One region of the Streptomyces sp. NPDC102462 genome, then DNA from elsewhere that is predicted to be linked to it. Evidence: riboswitches for the same ligand, from Rfam matches in the RefSeq annotation. Region 1 holds a riboswitch; each other region holds the start of a gene.
The links. Region 1 has a riboswitch for thiamine pyrophosphate ahead of ACIRFL_RS13655 (thiamine ABC transporter substrate binding subunit). Riboswitches for the same ligand answer to the same signal wherever they lie in the genome.

Region 1 (7,393 bases):
GCGGCCCGGCACCCAGCATCCGCGCGGCCTCCTCCTGGCGCGGGTCCAGCCCGGACCACAGGCCGCCGACGGTGCGGACGACGACGGCGTAGTTGAAGAAGACATGCGCGAGCAGGATCGCCCACACCGTGGTGTCCAGCCGTACGCCCCACAGGTCGTCGAGGAGCCCGCCGCGCCCGACGAGGGCGAGGAAGGCCGTGCCGACCACGACGGTCGGCAGCACGAACGGCACGGTGACCACGGCCCGCAGCAGCCGCTTGCCGGGGAAGTCGAGGCGCGCGAAGACATACGCGCCGGGCAGCGCCACCAGCAGGGTGAGCGCCGTGGAGGCAAGCGCCTGCCAGGTGGTGAACCACAGCACGTGCCGGATGTCGGAGCGGGTCACGACGTCCGTGATCCGCCCCAACTGCCAGGCACCGTCCGGCTTCAGCCCGCGGGCGACGATGGCGGCCACCGGCCAGGCGAAGAAGACGGCGAAGAACGCGACCGGCCCGGCCATCAGCGCGAGCCGCGCCACGCTCCCCGCACGCCGCCCGTCCATGCCCGCACCGGCCGCTCCCGCGGTCCCGGTCTCCCGGTCCGTCTCGGCCGCCTCCGTGGCTTCGGCTACTTCAGTACGAGCGAGGTCCACGACTTGACCCACTGGTCACGGTTGGCGGCGATCCGGTCGGGCGCCAGAGTCTGGGGATCCTTGGCCTGCGGGCCGTACTTCACGAACTCCTGCGGCACCTTCGCGTCCGCGCGGACCGGATAGACGTACATGTTGAGCGGCATGTCCTCCTGGAACTCCTTGCTGATCAGGAAGTCGAGGAGGGCCTTGCCGCCCGCGCTGTTGCGGGCGCCGGTGAGCAGTCCGGCGTACTCGGTCTGCCGGAAGCAGGTGCCGGCGGCCACTCCGGTGGGCGCGGTGGCCGGCTTCGGGTCGGCGTAGACGACCTCGGCGGGCGGCGAGGAGGCGTAGGACACGACGAGCGGCCGGTCGCCGCCCGCCTTACGGCCGCCGGCCGAACCGGAGAACTCCTCGTCGTAGGCCTGCTCCCAGCCGTCCACCACCTTGACGCCGTTGGCCTTGAGCTTCTTCCAGTACTCCGGCCAGCCCCCGTCGCCGTACCGGGCGGCGGTGCCCAGCAGAAAGCCGAGGCCGGGCGAGGAGGTGGCGGCGTTCTCGGTGACGAGGAGGTTCTTGTACGCGGGTTCGACCAGGTCGTCGAAGGTCTGCGGCGGGGTCAGCCCGTGCCGGTCGAAGTAGGCCTTGTCGTAGTTGACGCAGATGTCGCCGGTGTCGATGGGGGTCACCCGGTGCCCGGACGTGCCGGACCGGAACTCGGGCCGCAGCCCGTCCAAGCCCCGGGCCTCGTACGGCTGGAACAGCCCGTTGTCCAGGGCCCGCGACAGCAGGGTGTTGTCGACGCCGAAGAAGACGTCGCCCTGCGGGTTGTCCTTGGTCAGGATCGCCTTGTTGACGGCCTGTCCGGCGTCGCCGTCCTTGAGGACCTTGACGGTGTAGCCCGACCGCTGCTCGAAATCCTTGAGGACGTTCTTCGAGACGGCCCATGAGTCGTGGCTGACAAGGGTGACGGTCTTGGAGTCCGCGGCGGCCCCGTCGTCGCTGGACCCGCACGCGGACAGTGTGACCAGTGCGAGCCCGGCCGCGGCGGCCACCAGGGTCTTGGTGTGCAACTGGATTCCTCCTGGGGTTGACCAGGAAGAGACGCGGCCCTGCCCGGACTTCGCGAGGGATGTCCGGGCAGGGCGCAACAGCTTGAGTGAGGACCGATCTCCCTACCCAGAATGACCTGGGCGAGGTTCGGAGGGTCTGCGGCCCGTGTGCCGCACTCTCAGCGCTGTGGCGCTCCCCTGTCGGAAATTATGAAGGTATGACGTAATGGACGCCCTCAGACTACCGTCCGGCTACCGCTCGGTGGCAGCCAGCTGACCGCAGGCGCCGTCGATCTCCTGACCGCGGGTGTCCCGGACGGTCACCGGCACCCCGTGCGCCTCGATGGCCGCCACGAAGGCCTTCTCGTCCTCGGGCCTGGACGCGGTCCACTTGGAGCCCGGCGTCGGATTGAGCGGGATCAGATTGACGTGCACGGGCCTGCCCTTGAGCAGCCGGCCGAGCCGGTCGCCGCGCCACGCCTGGTCGTTGATGTCCCGGATCAGCGCGTACTCGATGGACAGCCGGCGCCCGGACCGCGCGGCGTACTCGAAGCCGGCGTCCAGCACCTCGCGCACCTTCCACCGCGTGTTGACGGGCACGAGGGTGTCGCGCAGCTCGTCGTCGGGCGCGTGCAGGGAGATGGCGAGGCGGCACTTGAAGCCCTCGTCGGCGAACCGGTGGATGGCCGGGACGAGTCCGACGGTGGAGACGGTGATGCCGCGCTGGGACAGCCCGAGCCCGTCCGGCTCGGGATCGGTGAGGGCCCGGATGGCGCCCACGACCCGCTTGTAGTTGGCGAGCGGCTCGCCCATGCCCATGAAGACGATGTTGGACAGCCGGGCGGGGCCGCCCGGCACCTCGCCGTCCCTGAGCGAACGCATGCCGTCCACGATCTGGTGCACGATCTCGGCGGTCGACAGGTTCCGGTCCAGCCCGGCCTGCCCGGTGGCGCAGAACGGGCAGTTCATCCCGCAGCCCGCCTGCGAGCTGATGCACATGGTCACCCGGTCCGGGTAGCGCATGAGCACCGACTCGACGAGCGTCCCGTCGAACAGCCGCCACAGGGTCTTGCGGGTGGTGCCCTGGTCGGTCGACAGATGCCGTACGACCGTCATCAGCTCGGGGAACAGCGCCTCGCGCAGCCGGGCCCGCGAGGCGGCCGGGATGTCGGTCCACTGCTCCGGGTCGTGCGTGTACCGCGCGAAGTAGTGCTGCGCGAGCTGCTTCGCCCGGAACGGCTTCTCACCGATCGCGGCGACCGCCTCCTTGCGTTCGGCGGGCGACAGATCGGCAAGATGCCGCGGCGGCCGCTGAGCACCGCGCGGGGCGACAAAGGTGAGTTCTCCGGGCTTAGGCATGGCTCGACCAGTGTCGCACGAGTGGGCCGGTGACCACTTCGGTGGTGCCGGGGGACGCGCAGTGCCCGGCCCCGGAAGGGGGGCAGGGGACTGCGCGGACGGACGACGACCCGTCACCGCCCCGGCAGCGGAGGTTCACGTGGAGCCGACGAACAGGACCATCAGCAGCCACACCACGGGCGCCGTCGGCAGCAGCGAGTCGAGGCGGTCCATGATGCCGCCGTGACCGGGAAGCAGCGTCCCCATGTCCTTGATGCCCAGGTCCCGCTTGATCATGGACTCGCCGAGGTCGCCGAGGGTGGCGCTGGCCGCGACCGCGAGGCCGAGGAGCAGTCCCTGCCACCAGGCGCCGCCGTCGATCAGCAACTGCATGCACAGGGCGCCGGCGACCATCGCGAACAGCACCGCGCCGAGCAGCCCTTCGCGGGTCTTGCCGGGGCTGATCCGCGGGGCGAGCTTGTGACTGCCGAAGCGCCAGCCGACCGCGTACGCGCCGGTGTCGCTGACGACGGTGAGGATCAGGAAGGTCAGGACGCGGCGCGGACCGTCGTCGGCGTCCAGCATCATTGCCACGAACGTGGCGAGGAACGGCACGTAGAAGGCCGCGAAGACGCCCGCCGTGACGTCTCTGAGATAGCCCTCAGGCGGCTGCGTCATGCGCCACACGAGGACCGCGAGCGCGGTCAGCGCCATGGCCACCCAGGCGCCCTGGGCGCCCCGGACATAACCGGCGACGACCATCGCGGCGCCGCCGAGCGCCAGCGGGACCAGGGGTGCCCTGATGCCCTTGCGCTCCTGTAGCCGGTTGGTCAGCTCCCACAGCCCGACCACCACGGCGACCGCTATGACGCCGACGAAGACGGCCTTGACGATGAACAGGGACGCGAGGATGACCACACCGAGCCCGACGCCGACGCCTATGGCGGCACCCAGGTCCCGGCCCGCACTCTTCTTCTGCGGTGCGGGAGCGGGCTGTCGTGCGTCGGGCATGGGCTCCGGATTCTGCGGCGCCGCCCCGTGGGGCTGCGCCGACGGGGTCTCGGTGTAGTACGCACCGTCGTGGTACGCACCGCTGCGGAACGTCTCGTCGCGGGCCGGGGGGCCGCTCAGCCGAGCGGCCCCCCGGTCCCGGTCCTGGTCTCCGCCCTGCGCGGGTACGTCGTCGGGGACGATGGGCATGGGGCGAGTCTGCTGCGCGTCATGCGCATCGTACGCGGGACCCGCCGGGGCGGCCCCCCGGCCGTACCCCTGCCCGGGGCCGTGCTCGGCGGGCCCCCAGTACCCGGCTTGTGGCGGCGCCCCCCAGGAAGAGTCGTTCATCAGACCTCAAGCAGCTCCGCTTCCTTGTGCTTGAGGAGCTCGTCCACCTGGGCGACGTACTTCGCCGTGGTGTCGTCCAGCTCCTTCTCCGCACGGCGGCCCTCGTCCTCGCCGACCTCGCCGTCCTTGATCAGCTTGTCGATGGCTTCCTTGGCCTTGCGCCGCACGGAGCGGATGGAGATCTTGGCGTCCTCGGCCTTGCCCTTGGCGACCTTGATGTACTCGCGCCGGCGTTCCTCGGTGAGCTCGGGGAACACCACACGGATGATGTTGCCGTCGTTGCTGGGGTTGACCCCCAGGTCGGAGTCGCGGATCGCCTGCTCGATGTTGCGCAGCGCGCTCTTGTCGAACGGGGTGACGACCGCCATGCGCGGCTCCGGCACGGAGAACGAGGCCAGTTGGTTGATCGGCGTCGGCGCGCCGTAGTAGTCGGCCACGATCTTGTTGAACATGGCCGGGTGTGCACGGCCGGTGCGGATCGCGGCGAAGTCCTCCTTGGCGACCACGACGGCCTTCTCCATCTTCTCCTCGGCTTCGAGGAGGGTCTCTTCGATCACCACTTGCTCCTGCGTGTCTTGAGTAGGCCCGGCTGCGGTTCCTGGTCGGGGCCCACGGCCGGCTGCGTCGCGTCTTCTTCCTGCACGGTTCCCGACCGGGCAGGTGATTGTCCATCCCCCGGTCAGGGTCCGGGTGATTCTCCGGTCAGTGCCGACCGTCCTGGTCACCCACGAGTGTGCCGATCTTCTCACCCTTGACGGCACGGGCGATATTGCCCTCCGCGAGAAGCTCGAAGACAAGGATGGGGAGCTTGTTGTCGCGGCACAGCGTGATGGCGGTGGCGTCGGCGACCTTGAGGTCGCGGGTGATGACCTCGCCGTAGCCGAGGGAGTCGAACTTGACGGCGTCCGGGTTGGCCTTCGGGTCCGAGTCGTAAACCCCGTCCACCCCGTTCTTGCCCATCAGCAGCGCCTCAGCGTCGATCTCCAGGGCGCGCTGGGCCGCGGTGGTGTCGGTGGAGAAGTACGGCATGCCCATACCGGCGCCGAAGATCACCACGCGGCCCTTCTCCAGGTGCCGCACCGCACGCAGCGGGATGTACGGCTCGGCGACCTGCCCCATGGTGATGGCGGTCTGCACCCGGGACTGGATGCCCTCCTTCTCCAGGAAGTCCTGGAGGGCGAGGCAGTTCATCACCGTGCCGAGCATGCCCATGTAGTCGGAGCGGGCCCGGTCCATGCCGCGCTGCTGGAGCTCGGCGCCGCGGAAGAAGTTGCCGCCGCCGATGACGACCGCGATCTGCGCGCCGTCCCGGACGACGGCGGCGATCTCACGGGCGATCTTGTGCACCACATCGGGATCCACGCCCAGGCCCCCGCCACCGGAGAATGCCTCTCCGGACAGCTTCAGCAGAAACCGGCCGCGAACTTTGCCGTCGTCGCTCTTTTGGGGCTTGGTGGTCATGGGATCCGCCTCTTTCACGTGGTGCGCATGCGAAGAAGGCCATTGCCGATGGGGTCGCTCTTCGCTCCCATGCGCGGCAATGGCCTCCTCGTCAGATCTGCTGCCGTCCGCCGCGTGCCCGGGTGCGGCGGTGTGCGCGGACGACTGCTGTCGACCCTATCGGGGTCGCGTGTCGATCGCGGTACGGACTCAGATGCCGACCTTGATGCGCGTGAAGCGCTTCAGGGTGACACCGGCCTCCTCCAGAACCTTCTGGACCGACTTCTTGTTGTCGAGGGCGTACGGCTGGCCGAGCAGCGTCGCGTCCTTGAAGAAGCCGTTCAGACGGCCCTCGACGATCTTGGCGATCGCGGCCTCGGGCTTGCCCTCGGCGCGGGTGGTCTCCTCGGCGATGCGGCGCTCGGACTCGACGACCTCGGCCGGGACGTCCTCCTTGGAGAGGTACTTGGGCGCGAAGGCGGCGATGTGCTGGGCGACGCCCTTGGCGATCTCGGCGTTCGGCTTGTCCAGCTCGACCAGGACACCGATCTGCGGGGGCAGGTCGGGCATGGTGCGGTGCATGTACGCGGTCACGAAGCCGTCGGCGAACTGCGCGAAGCGGTCCAGGACGATCTTCTCGCCGAGGTTGGCGTTGGCCTCGTCCACGAACGCCTGGACGGTCTTGCCGGCCTCGATCTCGGAGGCGAGCAGCGCCTCGATGTCGGCCGGGGAGGTCTTCGCGACATGCTCGGCGATCGCGCCGGCCACGGACTGGAACTTCTCGCCCTTGGCGACGAAGTCCGTCTCGCACTTCAGCTCGACGAGGACGCCGGAGGAGTTGTCGTCGGCGATGACCGAGACCACGGCGCCGTTCTCGGCGGAGCGGCCCTCGCGCTTGGCGACGCCCTTCTGGCCCTTGATGCGGAGCGCCTCGACGGCCTTCTCGACGTTGCCCTCGGCCTCGTCCAGCGCCTTCTTGCAGTCCATCATGCCGGCGCCCGTGAGCTCGCGGAGCTTCTTGACGTCGGCGGCGGTGTAGTTCGCCATGAGTCTGTGAATCTTTCTCGAAGTCTGGAGAATCGAAGATCTGCACGGTCTGCGATCTACATGTAGGGGCAGATCCCCGACTCGGTGCTGACCTACGGGTGAACGGCGGGAGCGGACTTCATGTCGCCGCTCCCGCCGTCAACGCTGGCGCTGACGGGGTCAGGCCTGCTCGCCCTCGGCGGCCGGCGCCTCAGCGGCGGCGGGAGCCTCCGCAGCCGGGGCCTCCGCGGCGGGAGCCTCCGCAGCCGGGGCCTCCGCGGCAGGAGCCTCCGCGGCGGGAGCGTCCGCGGCGGGAGCCTCCTCGGCCTTCTTCTCGCCCTCAAGCAGGTCGCGCTCCCACTCGGCCAGCGGCTCGCCCGCGGCCTTCTCGCCCTTGCCCTCGGTGGCGACACCGGAGCGGGCGATCAGGCCCTCGGCGACGGCGTCGGCGATCACGCGGGTGAGCAGCGTGACGGAGCGGATCGCGTCGTCGTTGCCCGGGATCTTGTAGTCGACCTCGTCGGGGTCGCAGTTGGTGTCGAGGATGGCGACGACCGGGATGTTGAGCTTCCGGGCCTCGCCGACCGCG
Region 2 (7,393 bases), on a different contig from region 1:
GCAGAGCGACCAGCCGGTTCGCACGCAGCCAGCAGACGGTCCAGGCGGGCCCCGTGGGGTCCCCGCGCCACAGCAGCGTGTCGGCCGCGGGGTGATGGCCGACGTACTGCACGAAGCGGCCGAACTGCTCGGACCAGAAGTACGGCACCGGGTCGTAGACCGCCGGGGCCTCGCCGATGATGTTCGCGGCGACCGTGCGCGGCCCCTGGAGGGCGTTGTCCCAGTGGTGCACGAGCAGCCGCTCGCCGTAGCGGGCGGAGGGGAAGGAGGCGCAGTCGCCGACCGCGTACACGTCCGGCGCGGAGGTGCGCAGGTACGCGTCGGCCACGACCTCCCGGTGGGCGCCCAGTTCGATGCCGGAGCCGGCCAGCCACCCGGTGGCGGGGCGCGCGCCGATGCCGACGACCACGGCGCCCGCGGGCAGCCGCGAGCCGTCGGCGAGCAGCACCGCGCCGGGCTCGACGCTCGCCACGCGCGCGTTGGTGCGCAGTTCGGTGCCGCTGTCCGCGTACCAGCCGGTCATCGGCGCCGCGACCTCGGCCGGGAGGGCGCCCGCGAGCGGGCGGTCGGCGGCCTCGACCACCGTGACCGCGCAGCCCGCCTCGCGGGCCGCCGTGGCGAACTCGGCGCCGATCCAGCCCGCGCCGACGACCACGATGTCGTGCTGCCGGGCGAGCACGGGCCGCAGCCGTTGGGCGTCGTCCAGGGTGCGCAGCAGATGCACACCGGGGACACCCTCGGCGCCGGGCAGCCGCATCGGTTCGGCGCCGGTGGCGAGGACCAGGACGTCGTACGGCACGGGTCCGGCGGCGGTGTCCAGCTCGTGCTCGCCGGGGCGTACGCCGGTCGCCTCGCGGCCCAGTCGGAGATCGATACCGAGTGCCGTGAAGTCGACCTCGAAGGCGGAGCCCTCGGCCTTGCCGAGCAGTACGGCCTTGGACAGCGGCGGCCGGTCGTAGGGCCGGTGGGGTTCGGCGCCGACCAGGGTGATCGTGCCCCGGTGGCCCTGTTCCCGCAGGGCGACCGCGGTCTGCACCCCGGCCATGCCCGCGCCGACGACGACCACGCGCCGCCCCGGTGCCGGGCTGGGTTGCTGCGTCTGCTGGCTCACGTGATCACCATAGTCACCTGACAATTTGTCAGTCAGGGGGCGTGCTGGGTGACCTGTTGCACAACAGGATCACCGGTGACCGCCGGGGTCCGCGCGACCTGCTCGACGACGCTCGTCCCGCTGCCGGCCTGCGATTCCCACTCCCACGTCTCCGTGAGCCGCACCCGGCCGTCGGGCAGCTCGCCGACGGTCGACACGCAGTGCCCACAGGACGTGCCGCCGTCGTGCTTGAGCTGGACGTACCGGAAGTCCAGCCGGTCGCCGCGGCGGGTGCCGACGAGATACCCGCGCACGATGTCACCGCCGGCGTACTCGGCCCAGATCTCGCCGTCCTTCTCGTGGTACGTGAACCGGGTGCCGGTACCCACCTGACCTGGGGCCTGGTCCGTGACGGGGGCGAGGACGAGACCGTCGAGCGAGCGGGCCATGAACGGAGGCTCCCTTACTGAGGCGGGCGGTGGCGGGCTAGGGTGGCCACCGTACAAGCACTCGCGGGAGCCCGGACGCACCGGGCTGAGAGGGAGGCTGGCGGCCTCCGACCGTACGAACCTGATCCGGGTCATGCCGGCGAAGGGAGGGGCTGGACGCCCATGTCGTCACGTACGTCGGACGTTCTCGTCATCGGGGGCGGAATCATCGGCCTGGTCACGGCCTGGCGGGCCGCGCAGCGCGGGTTCACCACGGCCGTCGTGGACCCCGAGCCGGGCGGCGGGGCCGCGCAGGTCGCGGCCGGGATGCTGGCCGCGGTCACCGAACTGCACCACGGCGAGCAGACGCTGCTCGGCCTGAACCTGGCCTCGGCCCGCCGCTACCCGGACTTCACGGCAGAGCTGACCGAGCTGACCGGCCTGGACCTCGGCTACCGCCGGTGCGGCACCCTCGCCGTCGCGCTGGACGCCGACGACCGGGCGTACCTGCGCGATCTGCACGCGTTGCAGCAGCGCTCCGGGCTGGAGTCCGAGTGGCTGTCCGGCCGGGAGTGCCGCCGCCTGGAGCCGATGCTCGCGCCCGGCGTGCGGGGCGGGCTGCGGGTGGACGCCGACCACCAGATCGACCCGCGCCGGCTGGCCGCCGCGCTGCTCGCGGCGTGCGAACGGGCGGGCGTGGTCCTGCACCGGGCGTGGGCGGAGCGCTGCACGGTGCGCCGGGACCGGGCCGTCGGGGTGACCACCGGGGACGGCACGGAACTGGGCGCGGATCGGGTGGTGCTCGCGGCCGGCAGCCTGAGCGGACGGCTGGCGGGCCTGCCGCGGGACGTGCTGCCGCCGGTGCGGCCGGTGAAGGGGCAGGTGCTGCGGCTGACCGTGCCGAAGCGGTACGCGCCGTTCCTGAGCCGCACCGTGCGGGCCGTGGTGCGCGGCAGCCAGGTGTACCTGGTGCCGCGGGAGAACGGCGAACTGGTCGTCGGGGCGACCAGCGAGGAGCTGGGCTGGGACACGACGGTGACCGCGGGCGGCGTGTACGAGCTACTGCGGGACGCGCACGAGCTGGTGCCGGGGATCACCGAGCTGCCGCTGACCGAGACCCGGGCCGGGCTGCGGCCCGGATCGCCGGACAACGCGCCGCTGCTCGGCCCGACCGCGCTCGACGGGCTGTTCGCGGCCACCGGGCACCATCGCAACGGCGTGCTGCTCACCCCGGTCACCGGGGACGTCATGGCGCACGCCCTGGCCACCGGGGACCTCCCCGAGGTGGCCCGTCCTTTCACGCCCGAGCGCTTCGGCGCCGCCGCCCGCACGGAGCAGCCCGCATGATCATCTCTGTCAACGGGGAGCGCCGGGAGTTCGCGCCCGGCACGGCCCTCGACACCGTCGTCCAGACCCTCACCAGCGCGCCCGGCGGGGTGGCCGCGGCCCTCAACGAAACCGTCGTCCCGCGCGCCCAGTGGCCGTCCACCGCCCTCAGCGAGGGCGACCGCGTCGAAGTCCTCACCGCCGTCCAAGGAGGCTGAGCCATGGCCGACGATCCCTTCGTCCTCGGCGGTACGTCCTTCACGTCCCGGCTGATCATGGGTACGGGCGGTGCGCCCAGCCTCGATGTGCTGGAGCGTGCGCTGGTCGCCTCCGGCACGGAGCTGACGACCGTGGCGATGCGGCGGGTCGACCCCGGTGTGCACGGCTCCGTGCTGTCGGTGCTGCAGCGGCTCGGCATCCGGGTGCTGCCGAACACCGCGGGCTGCTTCACCGCGGGCGAGGCGGTGCTGACCGCGCGGCTGGCCCGGGAAGCGCTCGGCAGCGATCTGGTGAAGCTGGAGGTGATCGCCGACGAGCGGACGCTGCTGCCGGATCCGATCGAGTTGCTGGACGCGGCGGAGACCCTGGTCGACGACGGGTTCACGGTGCTGCCGTACACGAACGACGACCCCGTGCTGGCGCGGAAGCTGGAGGACGTGGGGTGCGCGGCGGTGATGCCGCTCGGCTCGCCGATCGGTTCGGGGCTCGGGATCCGCAACCCGCACAACTTCCAGCTGATCGTGGAGCACGCGCGTGTGCCGGTGATTCTGGACGCGGGAGCCGGTACGGCGTCCGATGTGGCGCTGGCGATGGAACTCGGGTGCGCGGGGGTGATGCTGGCGTCGGCCGTCACCCGGGCGCAGCAACCGGAGCGGATGGCTGCCGCCATGCGGCACGCGGTGGACGCGGGGCGGCTGGCGCGGCTGGCGGGGCGGATTCCGCGGCGGCATTTCGCCACGGCGTCGTCTCCTGCGGAGGGCTTGGCCGTGCTCGACCCGGAGCGGCCTGCGTTCTGAGCGTGGGGCGGGCGCCGGTCCTTGTGGGGGTGCGGGAGCGTCGGCGGGTGCGGGTGGGTGGGGGTGCGGGTGGGTGTTCTCCCACCCGCGCACCGCCCGTTTGCTGTCGGCCGAGTGGTGGACGTTTCCTGTGGGGGCCGAGCGCCGTCGGCGGGTGCGGGTGGGGGGTGGCGGGTCCGGCCGAGTGGTTGGCGTCTCGGGTGGGGGCCGAGCGCCGTCAGCGGGTGCGGGTGGGGGGTGGCGGGTCCGGCCGAGTGGTTGGCGTCTCGGGTGGGGGCCGAGCGCCGTCAGCGGGTGCGGGTGGGGGTGGGGTGCGTCACAGGTTGGTTGTAGTCGTGCTGTTGCGACGGTGGAACCAGGGGCGCTGTCGGTCCCGGATCGTAAACTCACCAGCGTGGATACGACCCTTCAGGACCCTCTCGTCGGGCAGGTGCTCGACGGACGTTATCGCGTCGAGGCGCGGATCGCGGTCGGCGGGATGGCCACGGTCTACCGGGCCCTGGACACCCGCCTCGACCGCATCCTCGCCCTCAAGGTGATGCATCCGGCGCTGGCGGCCGACGGGTCGTTCGTGGAGCGGTTCATCCGGGAGGCGAAGTCGGTCGCCCGGCTCGCCCACCCCAACGTCGTCCAGGTGTTCGACCAGGGCGCGGACGGGTCGTATGTCTACCTGGCCATGGAGTACGTCGCCGGCTGCACCCTGCGCGACGTGCTGCGGGAGCGGGGCGCGCTCCAGCCGCGGGCCGCGCTGGACATCCTGGAGCCGGTGCTGGCCGCGCTCGGCGCCGCACACCGCGCCGGGTTCGTGCACCGGGACATGAAGCCCGAGAACGTGCTCATAGGCGACGACGGGCGGGTCAAGGTCGCGGACTTCGGCCTTGTGCGGTCGGTGGACACGGTGACCAGTACGACGGGGGCCGTGCTGGGGACCGTGGCGTATCTCGCGCCGGAGCAGATCGAGAACGGCACCGCGGACCCCCGTGTCGACGTGTACGCGTGCGGCGTGGTCCTGTACGAGATGCTGACCGGGGCAAAGCCGCATGAGGGTGACTCCCCGGCGGTGGTGCTCTACAAGCACCTCCACGAGGACGTGCCGCCGCCCTCGGCCGCCGTGCCGGGGCTGCCGTACGAGCTGGACGAGCTGGTCGCCTCGGCCACCGCCCGCACGGCGGCGGTCCGGCCGCATGACGCCGTGGCGCTGCTGGCCCAGGTGCGGGAGTGCCGCGCGGCGCTCAGCGACGAGCAGCTGGACGCGGTGCCGCCCCAGGCGCTCACCGCGGAGCACGACATCGCCGAGGACCGTACGAGCGTGATTCCGCGTTCGCTGACGGTGCCCCGGCTGCTGCCCGTCAACGAGGACGACGATCCCGGCGCGGGCGACAACCGGACGGCCCGGTTCGAGTCCCCGGCCGTGCCGCCTCGGCGGCGGTCCGTACGGCCCGGGCGGGGACTGGTCACGCTGGTCGTCGCCGTGCTGGTGGTCTTCGGCGTCGGGGCCGGCGTCTGGTACATCAACTCCGGGCAGTTCACGAAGGTGCCGCCGCTGCTGTCGAAGACCGAGGCGCAGGCGCGGGAACGGCTCAAGGAGGCCGGGCTCGACGTCAAGCGGGTCGAGCACGCCTACAGCGACACGGTGCGGCGCGGCACGGTCATCAGTACCGACCCGGAGGCCGGCGCCCGCATCCGCAACAACGACTCGGTGACGCTGACCGTCTCCGACGGCCCGGAGACCGTGAAGGTGCCCGATCTGGCGGGCCGCGGGCTGGCCGACGCGAAGGCGCTGCTCAGGAAGGGCGGGCTGGAGCCCGGCATGGTCACGCGCGCGTTCAGCGACAGCGTGCCGAAGGACGCGGTGATCGGCACCGATCCGGCGGCCGGCACCGAGCGGCACGCGGGGTCGGCGATCGCGCTCACCGTCAGCAAGGGCAGCCCGATCGACGTGCCGGACGTCACCGGTGAGGACCTGGACAGCGCGCGGACGGAGCTGGAGGACGCCGGGCTCAAGGTGGAGGTCTCCGCGGAGCAGGTGAACTCCGAGTTCGACAAGGGCGAGGTCGCCCGGCAGACCCCGGCCGGCGACAGCGAGGCGGCCGAGGGCGACACGGTGCGGCTGACGCTGTCCAAGGGCCCGGAGATGGTCGAGGTGCCGAACGTGGTCGGGGCCAGTGTCGGTGACGCGAAGAAGCTGCTGGAGGGCTCCGGCTTCAAGGTCTCGGAGGACCGCGGGCTGCTGGGTCTGTTCGGCGACACGGTGAAGAAGCAGTCGGTCGACGCGGGTGAGACGGCCCCGAAGGGCTCCACGATAACGATCACCATCCGCTGACTCCCGAGCGGACTGCCTGCCGCAGCCGTACGGCGATCGGGCGTGCCCCCGCGTCCGCCGGGCTGCCATGGCCGGATTCGGGGCCCGCCGACGTCGCCGTTCGGCAGCGGGGGCCCGCAACCGGTGTCGCGGCCTTCTCGCACCCGCCCTGACCCGGGCGCCGCAGAGCCGGGCCGCCCCGCCCCTCCGCCCCAGGGGCGTGGGGGTGTTTTTCGTGGGGGCGGTTGGCGTGGCAGGGTGAACGGGTGATGAGTCAGCAGTCCGGTTCCGTCGTGCCGCCCGGTCCCTCCCGTAACCCGATCGGCGGTCATGTGCCCGTGGCCGGCGGGCTGCACTCCGTGGGCCTGGCGTACGCCCGTGCGCTGAAGGCGGAGACCGTGCAGGTCTTCGTCGCCAATCCGCGCGGCTGGGCCACCCCGGCCGGGAACCCCCGGCAGGACGAGGAGTTCCGCGCGGCCTGTGCGGAGGACTCGATCCCGGCGTATGTGCACGCCCCGTACCTGATCAACTTCGGCTCGCACACCGAGGCGACCGTGCAGAGGTCGGTGGAGTCGCTGCGGCACTCGCTGCGCCGGGGGCGGGAGATCGGCGCGCTGGGCGTGGTCGTGCACACGGGAAGCGCGACCGGCGGGCGGGCCCGGGAGGTCGCGCTGAAGCAGGTGCGCACGCACCTGCTGCCGCTGCTGGACGAGCTGACCCATGACGACGATCCGTTCCTGCTGCTGGAGTCGACCGCCGGGCAGGGTGCCTCGCTGTGCTCGCGCACCTGGGACTTCGGGCCGTACTTCGAGGCGCTGGACGCCCATCCGAGACTGGGCGTGTGCCTGGACACCTGCCATGTCTTCGCCGCCGGGCACGACCTGACCGGCCCGAGCGGCATGCACCAGACCCTGGACCTGCTGGTGGACACGGTGGGCGAGGGCCGGCTGAAGCTGATCCACGCCAATGACTCCAAGGACGTGGTGGGCGCCCACAAGGACCGGCACGCGAACATCGGCGCCGGGCACATCGGCGAGGATCCGTTCCGGGCGCTGATGACGCATCCGGCGACGGCCGGTGTGCCGCTGGTGATCGAGACGCCCGGCGGCAGGGAGGGACACGCGGCGGACGTGGCACGGCTGAAGGGCCTGCGGTCTCCCGGCTGAGCATCGGGCGGAATACCCCCGCGGGGTATACGGTTTCCCCTACTCGTCGTACGCGGAACCATCAC
Region 3 (7,393 bases), on a different contig from region 1:
GACGGCATCGGCGTCATCGACCTCGTGATGCGGCTGTCCGCCGAGGCCGCCGCGGCCGGCGGCTACTGCAAGGCCCTCATGGGCAACCACGAACTGCTCCTGCTGGGCGCCAAGCGGTTCGGCGACACCCCCGTCAACTCCGGCGCGGGCACCGCCACTTTCCAGGCCGCCTGGCTCCTCAACGGTGGCCAGAAGACCGACATGGACCGGCTCCAGGACCACCATCTGCAGTGGATGGCTCGCCTCGACGCCGTCGAGGAGGTCGACGGCTATCTGCTCGTGCACTCCGACACCACCGCCTACCTCGACTACGGCGACTCGATCGAGGCCGTCAACGACACCGTCCGCGAGACCCTCATCCGCAATGACGCGGACGAGTGCTGGGACCTGTTCCGTAAGTTCACCAAACGCTTCTCCTTCCGCGACGAGGGCGGCGCCGACGCCGTCCGCTCGCTGCTCGATACGTACGGCGGCACCCGGATCGTTCACGGCCACAGCCCGATTCCCTATCTGCTCGGGCAGGTCGGCTCCGAGGACGGCGAAGAGGGCGCCGGCCCGGTGGTCAAAGGACCGCACGTCTACGCCGACGGGCTCGCCATCGCGATGGACGGCGGCGTGACCATGGCCGGAAAGCTGCTGGTCCAGCAACTTCCCCTGGATATCTGAGGGTTCTTGGGGCAGGCGCCCCGCCACGACGTCCGCGCCGGCCGGCTGCCAATTTCCGGCAACCCCCTGTCACCGCGCACCGTCACGGCTCTACCATCGGCTTATCCGTAGCAGGCTCCCCTCCGTTTCTGCCCGACGGCTCGCCGGCGTGCGAGCCCCAAGCCCTACGGAGCATCGGGGGATGCACATGAACAGCGTTCCGCAGCACCTGCTGAACGAGGACCGCCAGGACTACGAGCGGATCCTCGATGAGGCGCTGCGCTCCGCACCACACCGCCCTGACCTCGCCGCTGTGGGACAGCGGCTGAACTCCGAACAGCTGCGCACGATGGCGCTGAACGCCTCCGCACTCATCACGGCGGCCGCGGCGACCGAGTACCAGCACTATGTGAAGGTCCGCGAGGAACTGCGCCAGCCGGCGCCGTCCACCCCGTCGTCGTCCACCCGGGAGTCCGGTTCCACGGACCCGGGCTCGGGCGCGGTGGGGCTCGCCACCACTCTGGGCGAGGCCGCCGAGACCACCGGCGCGGGCGCCATCGCCGTCGTCGCGGTCCTGGCCCCCGTCCTCGCCGGAACCGCCGCGGCGATATTCCTGCTCGTCGGCTACGTCCTGAAGATGCTCGACCCCGAGCCGGCGTTCGCCCAGACCATGCTCACCGCGGGCTGGGTGTTCGGTGCGGTGACCGCGGCCGCGATCCTCGTCGCCGCCGTCGGCCTGCTGCTCACCGCCCTGCGCAACCGCCCCTCGCTGGAGGTGGGGGCGTACGCGGCGGCGAACACCGAGTTGGTCCGGGCGCGGGAAGCCTGGCAGGAGGCCCTGCTGGAGCGGGGCATCCTGCCGTTCCTGCGGGACGCACTGGCGGAACCCGGCACGACGGCGACCCTGCGCACGCACCCGCCTGCGCCGACCAGCCGCATGCCGCGCCTCGGCTACGGCCGCCCGGGCTTCAGCAGCCCCGAGGACGGCTCCGCATCGGGCTCACGTCCGAGCTTCAGCAGCCCGGACTACACGAGCCCGGACTTCGGCGGCCCGGACCACCAGCCCGAGTGATCCCGGCTTGCGCCCCCGCGGGGGCGCAAGCCGGGCACCCGGTCGAACCCGTCGACTCCCCAGACGCCCCGACGCCGGGAACACCGTTTTCCGGCCATGTTCCCGGGTGTTCGGGACGACGCCGCGATCAGTCGGCGACCGGCAGGTACACCCGATTGCCGCCGGCCGCGAACTCCTTCGACTTCTGGAGCATTCCCTCGGCGATGTCCTCGGGTGAGGCCCCGTCGACCGCGTCACCGCCGAACCGTTCCGTGATGCTGTGGCTGATCTTCATCGAGCAGAACTTCGGTCCGCACATGGAGCAGAAATGGGCGGTCTTGGCGGGTTCCGCCGGAAGCGTCTCGTCGTGGAACTCCCGTGCCGTGTCCGGGTCCAGGGCGAGATTGAACTGGTCTTCCCACCGGAACTCGAAGCGGGCGTCGGACAGCGCGTCGTCCCACTCCTGCGCACCCGGGTGCCCCTTGGCGAGGTCGGCCGCATGGGCGGCGATCTTGTAGGTGATGACGCCGGTCTTGACGTCGTCCCGGTTGGGCAGACCCAGGTGCTCCTTGGGCGTGACGTAGCAGAGCATCGCCGTGCCCCACCAGGCGATCATCGCCGCGCCGATGCCGGAGGTGATGTGGTCGTAGGCCGGAGCGACGTCCGTCGTCAGCGGGCCGAGCGTATAGAACGGAGCTTCATCGCAGATCTCCTGCTGAAGGTCGATGTTCTCCTTGATCTTGTGCATCGGGACGTGTCCCGGGCCCTCGATCATCGTCTGTACATGGAAACGCCTCGCGATCCGGTTGAGTTCCCCGAGCGTGCGCAACTCGGCGAACTGCGCCTTGTCGTTGGCGTCCGCGATCGAACCGGGGCGCAGGCCGTCGCCGAGCGAGTAGGTGACGTCGTAGGCGGCGAGGATCTGGCACAGTTCCTCGAAGTTCTCGTACAGGAACGACTCCTTGTGGTGCGCCAGGCACCAGGCGGCCATGATCGATCCGCCGCGCGAGACGATGCCGGTCTTGCGGTTCGCGGTCAGCGGCACGAACGGCAGCCGTACCCCGGCGTGGACCGTCATGTAGTCCACACCCTGCTCGGCCTGCTCGATGACCGTGTCCTTGTAGATCTCCCAGGTCAGTTCCTCGGCCCTGCCGTCGACCTTCTCCAGGGCCTGGTACAGCGGCACCGTGCCGATGGGCACGGGGGAGTTGCGCAGCACCCACTCGCGGGTGGTGTGGATATTGCGCCCGGTGGACAGGTCCATGACCGTGTCGGCGCCCCAGCGGGTCGCCCAGGTCATCTTCTCGACCTCCTCCTCGATGGAGGACGTCACCGCGGAGTTGCCGATGTTGGCGTTGACCTTCACCAGGAACCGTTTGCCGATGATCATCGGCTCGATCTCCGGGTGGTTGACATTGGCGGGCAGCACGGCCCGGCCGGCGGCGATCTCCTCGCGGACCACCTCGGGAGAAACGTTCTCTCTGACCGCCACGAACTCCATCTCCGCAGTGATCTCGCCCCGCCGCGCATAGGCGAGTTGGGTGACCGCCCCGCCGTCTCGGCCCCGGCGCGGCTGGCGCGGGCGGCCCGGGAAGACCGCGTCCAGGTTGCGCAGACCGCCGCGCGGCGAGGTGTGCTTGATCCCGTCGTCCTCGGGACGGACGGGGCGGCCCGCGTACTCCTCCGTGTCACCACGGGCGTTGATCCAGTTCTCGCGCAGCGGCGGCAGGCCCCTGCGGACATCGGTCTCGACGAGCGGATCGGTGTACGGGCCCGAGGTGTCGTAGAGCGTCACCGACTCCCCGTTGGTCAGGTGCACCTGACGGACCGGCACCCGCACATCGGGGCGCGAGCCCGCGACATACCCCTTGTGCCAGCCGATGGACCGCCCCGCCTCCGTGTCATCGGCGCCCTCGGACCCGTTGGCGGATCCGTTCACCGCATGCTGTGTGGAGGCAGGCGTGCGTACGTCCTTGTTGGTCATGAGACCTACTCCCTACGCCGGCATTACCCGGTAACAGGTTCGGCGGTCGACGCAGCGGTGTCCGTCCATCGGTGCTTCCTGTGAAACATCACTCGTTCCACGTGAAACATCGCGAAGACGGAGGTCAGCGCCCTCTCAGCCCGGTGCTCCGAGCTCCCGCGTGTGCAAAGGTGCCTCCACGCTAGCGTCAATTCGGGCGCGGTGAACAGAGGGCCCCTGTCGTTCTTGCGATGATCGGTCGGTGACCACGATGCAGCAGTCCCCCCACCCCCCGTCCGGGCCGCAGCGCAGACACGGCTCGGCACAGGACGGCGGACACGGCCACGAGGGCCACGATTCCGGCGACGGCCACGGGCCCGGACACGGCCACGCGCACAGTCACGGTCATGGCCCCGCGGCGCCCGTGTCCAAGCATCTGCGCAAGGTCATCGCGGCCGTCCTCATCCCGTTCGCCGCGGCGGTCGTCGTCGGCCTCGTGGTGCTCTGGCCCGGTGGCGCCCCGTCGCACGAGCGCACCGGGGTGGGCTTCGACCGGCAGACGCAGCAGGCCACGGTCACCCGGGTCGTCACGGTCAGCTGCAAGTCGGTGAACGCCTCGGGGGACACTCCGACCGGTGACACCTCCACCGCCGAGGGCAGTTCCGCACAGCAGCAGGCGACCGGCACCTGCAAGAAGGCCACGATCCGGGTCGACACCGGCAAGGACGAGGGCCGTACGTTCACGGAGATCGTCCAGCCGGACCAGTCACGGCAGTTGCACCAGGGCGAGAAGGTCGTCGTCGCATACGAGCCGTCGGCGCCGAAGGACCTGCAGTACTCGGTCACCGACGTGAACCGGAAGTTCCCTCTGGTGCTGCTCGCCGGTATCTTCGCGCTCGCCGTCGTGGTGGTGGGCCGGATGCGTGGCGTGATGGCGCTGGTCGCCCTGGCCATCAGCTTCCTGGTGCTGACCCTCTTCATCCTGCCCGCCATTCTCCAGGGCTCGAACCCGCTGGTCGTGGCGGTGGTCGGAGCGAGCGCCATCATGCTGATCGCCCTGTACACCTGTCATGGGCTGTCGGCCCGGACCTCGGTGGCGGTGCTCGGCACACTGGTCTCGCTCCTGCTGATCGGCGTCCTCGGCTCGGGGTTCATCGGCTGGGCCGCGCTGACGGGCAACACGGACGACAACACCGGCCTCATCCACGGTCTGTATCCGGCGATCGACATGAGCGGTCTGCTCCTGGCCGGCGTCATCATCGGCTCACTGGGCGTCCTGGACGATGTGACGGTGACCCAGACGTCGGCCGTCTGGGAGCTGCACGAGGCCAATCCCTCGATGGGCTGGCGCGGGCTGTACCGGGCGGGCATCCGCATCGGCCGCGACCACATCGCATCCGTCGTCAACACGCTCGTCCTCGCCTATGCCGGTGCGGCGCTGCCGCTGCTGCTGCTCTTCTCGATCGCGCAGAGCAGTGTCGGCACGGTCGCCAACAGCGAACTGGTGGCGGAGGAGATCGTCCGCACCCTGGTGGGCTCGATCGGCCTCGTCGCGTCGGTGCCCGTCACCACGGCGCTGGCGGCACTGGTGGTGTCGGCCGACCGGTCGGGGCAGCGGCCCGCGGGGGCGGCGGAGCGCCCCGCGGGGGCGGGGCAACCCGCCGTGGCGCGGGGCGGACGGGGCAGGCGCCGCAAGCGGTGACGTCCCGCGCGGCGGACGCGGGGGAGCCGACGGAAGGCCGCAAACGGACAAGAAGAAGCGTTCCTGCACAATCGGTGCGGCACGCTCAAGCGGTCTCTGCGGCGGCGCAGGACGCCTCAGCCGGCGCTCTGCTCCTCGGCCAGGATGCGGTCCAGGGCCTCGTCGAGATGGGCGTCGAAGTCGGCCAGCGCCCCCTCCTGGCCCAGCGGCACCAGCTTGTCCGTACGGTCCAGGAACGCCACCAGCGGTGGCGCCGAGGAGCGGAACACGGCCTGGTCGCCGCCGACCTGAAGCCGGATCAGCACCTCACCCAGAACGTCGGGATCGCTGGGCGCGATGTGCACATCCCCGTCCCCGCACGGCCTGCCCACGCCGTCGACCAGCAGCTCCCGCCCGAAGGCCCAGGTCACCGGGGCGTCCCCGGGCAGATGGAAGGTCAGCCGTACGGCATAGGGATCACAGGTCTCGTACCGCAGCTCCACCGGAATGCGGAAAGAGAGCTCCTCGGACACGAGAAAGCTCATCATGACCTCTGCCTGTACGGACTCGCGCATCGCCTACCCCGTCGTGTAACGCCGACCGGCCTCGAATGACCCCACTGCCGCTGAGGGCATCTTGCTGAACGTATGCGACAGATCACAAGGAGTGAGTTTTCAGATACTGATAGAGAGCGCGAGCGCCCCAAGATGGCGTCCGATCCCGGCCTGCAGCTGCTCCACCGCGGGCAGCAGCCGGTCGGCCTGGCGGGCGGGCATCGAGATGGCCATCGTGGCCGCCGTGGCACCGACCGTGATCGGCACGGCGGCGCAGACCGTGCCCAGTGCGTACTCCTGCCGCTCCGTCACCGGTTCCATCCGCCGCATCCGCTCCAGACGCCGCAGCAGGCTGTGGTCGTCACGCACGGTGTACGGGGTGAGGGACTGCACCGGGTAGCGGTCGAGGTGGTCGCGGCGCGCCGCGTCGTCCAACTGGGACAGCAGGCACTGGCCGATCGCGTGCGCGTGCCCGGTCTCGCGGAAGTCGGCCCACTCCTCGACCGCCGGGTTGCCCGGGGTGTCGGAGACGCACACGACGTCGATCTCACCCTCGCGGTACACGGCGTAGTACACGGGGGCGCCGATGGAGTCGCGCCAGCGAGCGAGCGTGGCGGCCACCGTGCTGCGACGTTTCTGCTTCGCACCGCTGCCACTCAGCCGCACGGCCGCGTCACCGAGGAAGAACAGCCCCTTCTCGCGCCGCAGATAGCCCTCGTGCACGAGGGTGCGCAGCAGGTGGTACGCCGTGGGGAGCGCCAGCTTGGTCTCGCGGGCCAGTTGCTTGGCGGGCGCTCCGTACTCGTGCCCGGCGACGCACTCCAGCAGGCGCATCGCGCGCTGCACGGATCCGATGAGGGTCGCGGAGTGCGGCTGCTCGGGGATGGCCGCGGCGGGCGGCCGCGGCACGGGGGGCGCGGCGGTGGGCGCCGGAAAGGGAGACGCGGGCGTCTCCGTGGGTGCGGTGTCAACCGTGGCCAAGGTCACTCCCGAAGCGCGAGGGGCAGCCCGTGCGGGGGCACCCGGGTGGGGCCTGCACCGCCCGGAGGGGCTGGACCCCGCGTGGATCTCCGGACTCTAACCGTCGGCCGCGGCAGTGGGCCGGTCCGCCGGGAAACTTCCCTCGCGCGAGGGAACCGGTGATTCCTGTTACCGCCACCGTTCTCCCAGAGTGCTCACCAGTCGCCGCGCGACGAGGAGCTGGACATGAACTTCCGCACCACGTAGATGAGTCCGCCGACCAGCGCCACGAAGATCAGCGCCTTGAAGAGCAGGCCGATCACGAAGCCGACCACGGTCGCGATCAGACCGCCGAACACGACCAGGGCGATGACCGGCACCGCGACCCACTTCACCCACCACGGCAGTCCCGCGAAGATCTCTCGCATTGCCCTCGTCCTTCTCTGCGTTGCCAGGTGTTCCCGGACACGCTCCACGTGTCCGAGGGGCCTCGACGCCGGTCGAAGTCTCGATGGCCGTCGATGTCCCGCTCTCGATGC

Region 2: another riboswitch for thiamine pyrophosphate. It lies ahead of thiO (glycine oxidase ThiO); the one in region 1 lies ahead of ACIRFL_RS13655 (thiamine ABC transporter substrate binding subunit).
Region 3: another riboswitch for thiamine pyrophosphate. It lies ahead of thiC (phosphomethylpyrimidine synthase ThiC); the one in region 1 lies ahead of ACIRFL_RS13655 (thiamine ABC transporter substrate binding subunit).

The regions. Positions count from the first base shown of each region.
Region 1 is NZ_JBIWKB010000012.1:115,768-123,160, reverse strand. It holds gene ACIRFL_RS13660 (ABC transporter permease) at 1-499, opposite strand, end outside; gene ACIRFL_RS13655 (thiamine ABC transporter substrate binding subunit) at 607-1,680, opposite strand; TPP riboswitch at 1,762-1,869, opposite strand; gene rlmN (23S rRNA (adenine(2503)-C(2))-methyltransferase RlmN) at 1,912-3,018, opposite strand; gene ACIRFL_RS13645 (phosphatidate cytidylyltransferase) at 3,154-4,338, opposite strand; gene frr (ribosome recycling factor) at 4,338-4,895, opposite strand; gene pyrH (UMP kinase) at 5,041-5,799, opposite strand; gene tsf (translation elongation factor Ts) at 5,989-6,825, opposite strand; gene rpsB (30S ribosomal protein S2) at 6,985-7,393, opposite strand, start outside.
Region 2 is NZ_JBIWKB010000009.1:170,685-178,077, forward strand. It holds gene ACIRFL_RS11090 (NAD(P)/FAD-dependent oxidoreductase) at 1-1,111, opposite strand, end outside; gene ACIRFL_RS11095 (hypothetical protein) at 1,144-1,539, opposite strand; TPP riboswitch at 1,593-1,704, shown strand; gene thiO (glycine oxidase ThiO) at 1,702-2,865, shown strand; gene thiS (sulfur carrier protein ThiS) at 2,862-3,062, shown strand; gene ACIRFL_RS11110 (thiazole synthase) at 3,066-3,860, shown strand; gene pknB (Stk1 family PASTA domain-containing Ser/Thr kinase) at 4,255-6,183, shown strand; gene ACIRFL_RS11120 (deoxyribonuclease IV) at 6,432-7,328, shown strand.
Region 3 is NZ_JBIWKB010000003.1:152,498-159,890, reverse strand. It holds gene ACIRFL_RS04380 (metallophosphoesterase) at 1-666, shown strand, start outside; gene ACIRFL_RS04375 (hypothetical protein) at 848-1,717, shown strand; gene thiC (phosphomethylpyrimidine synthase ThiC) at 1,845-3,680, opposite strand; TPP riboswitch at 3,673-3,850, opposite strand; gene ACIRFL_RS04365 (YibE/F family protein) at 3,931-5,361, shown strand; gene ACIRFL_RS04360 (SsgA family sporulation/cell division regulator) at 5,478-5,915, opposite strand; gene ACIRFL_RS04355 (IclR family transcriptional regulator) at 6,015-6,875, opposite strand; gene ACIRFL_RS04350 (DUF5326 family protein) at 7,070-7,282, opposite strand.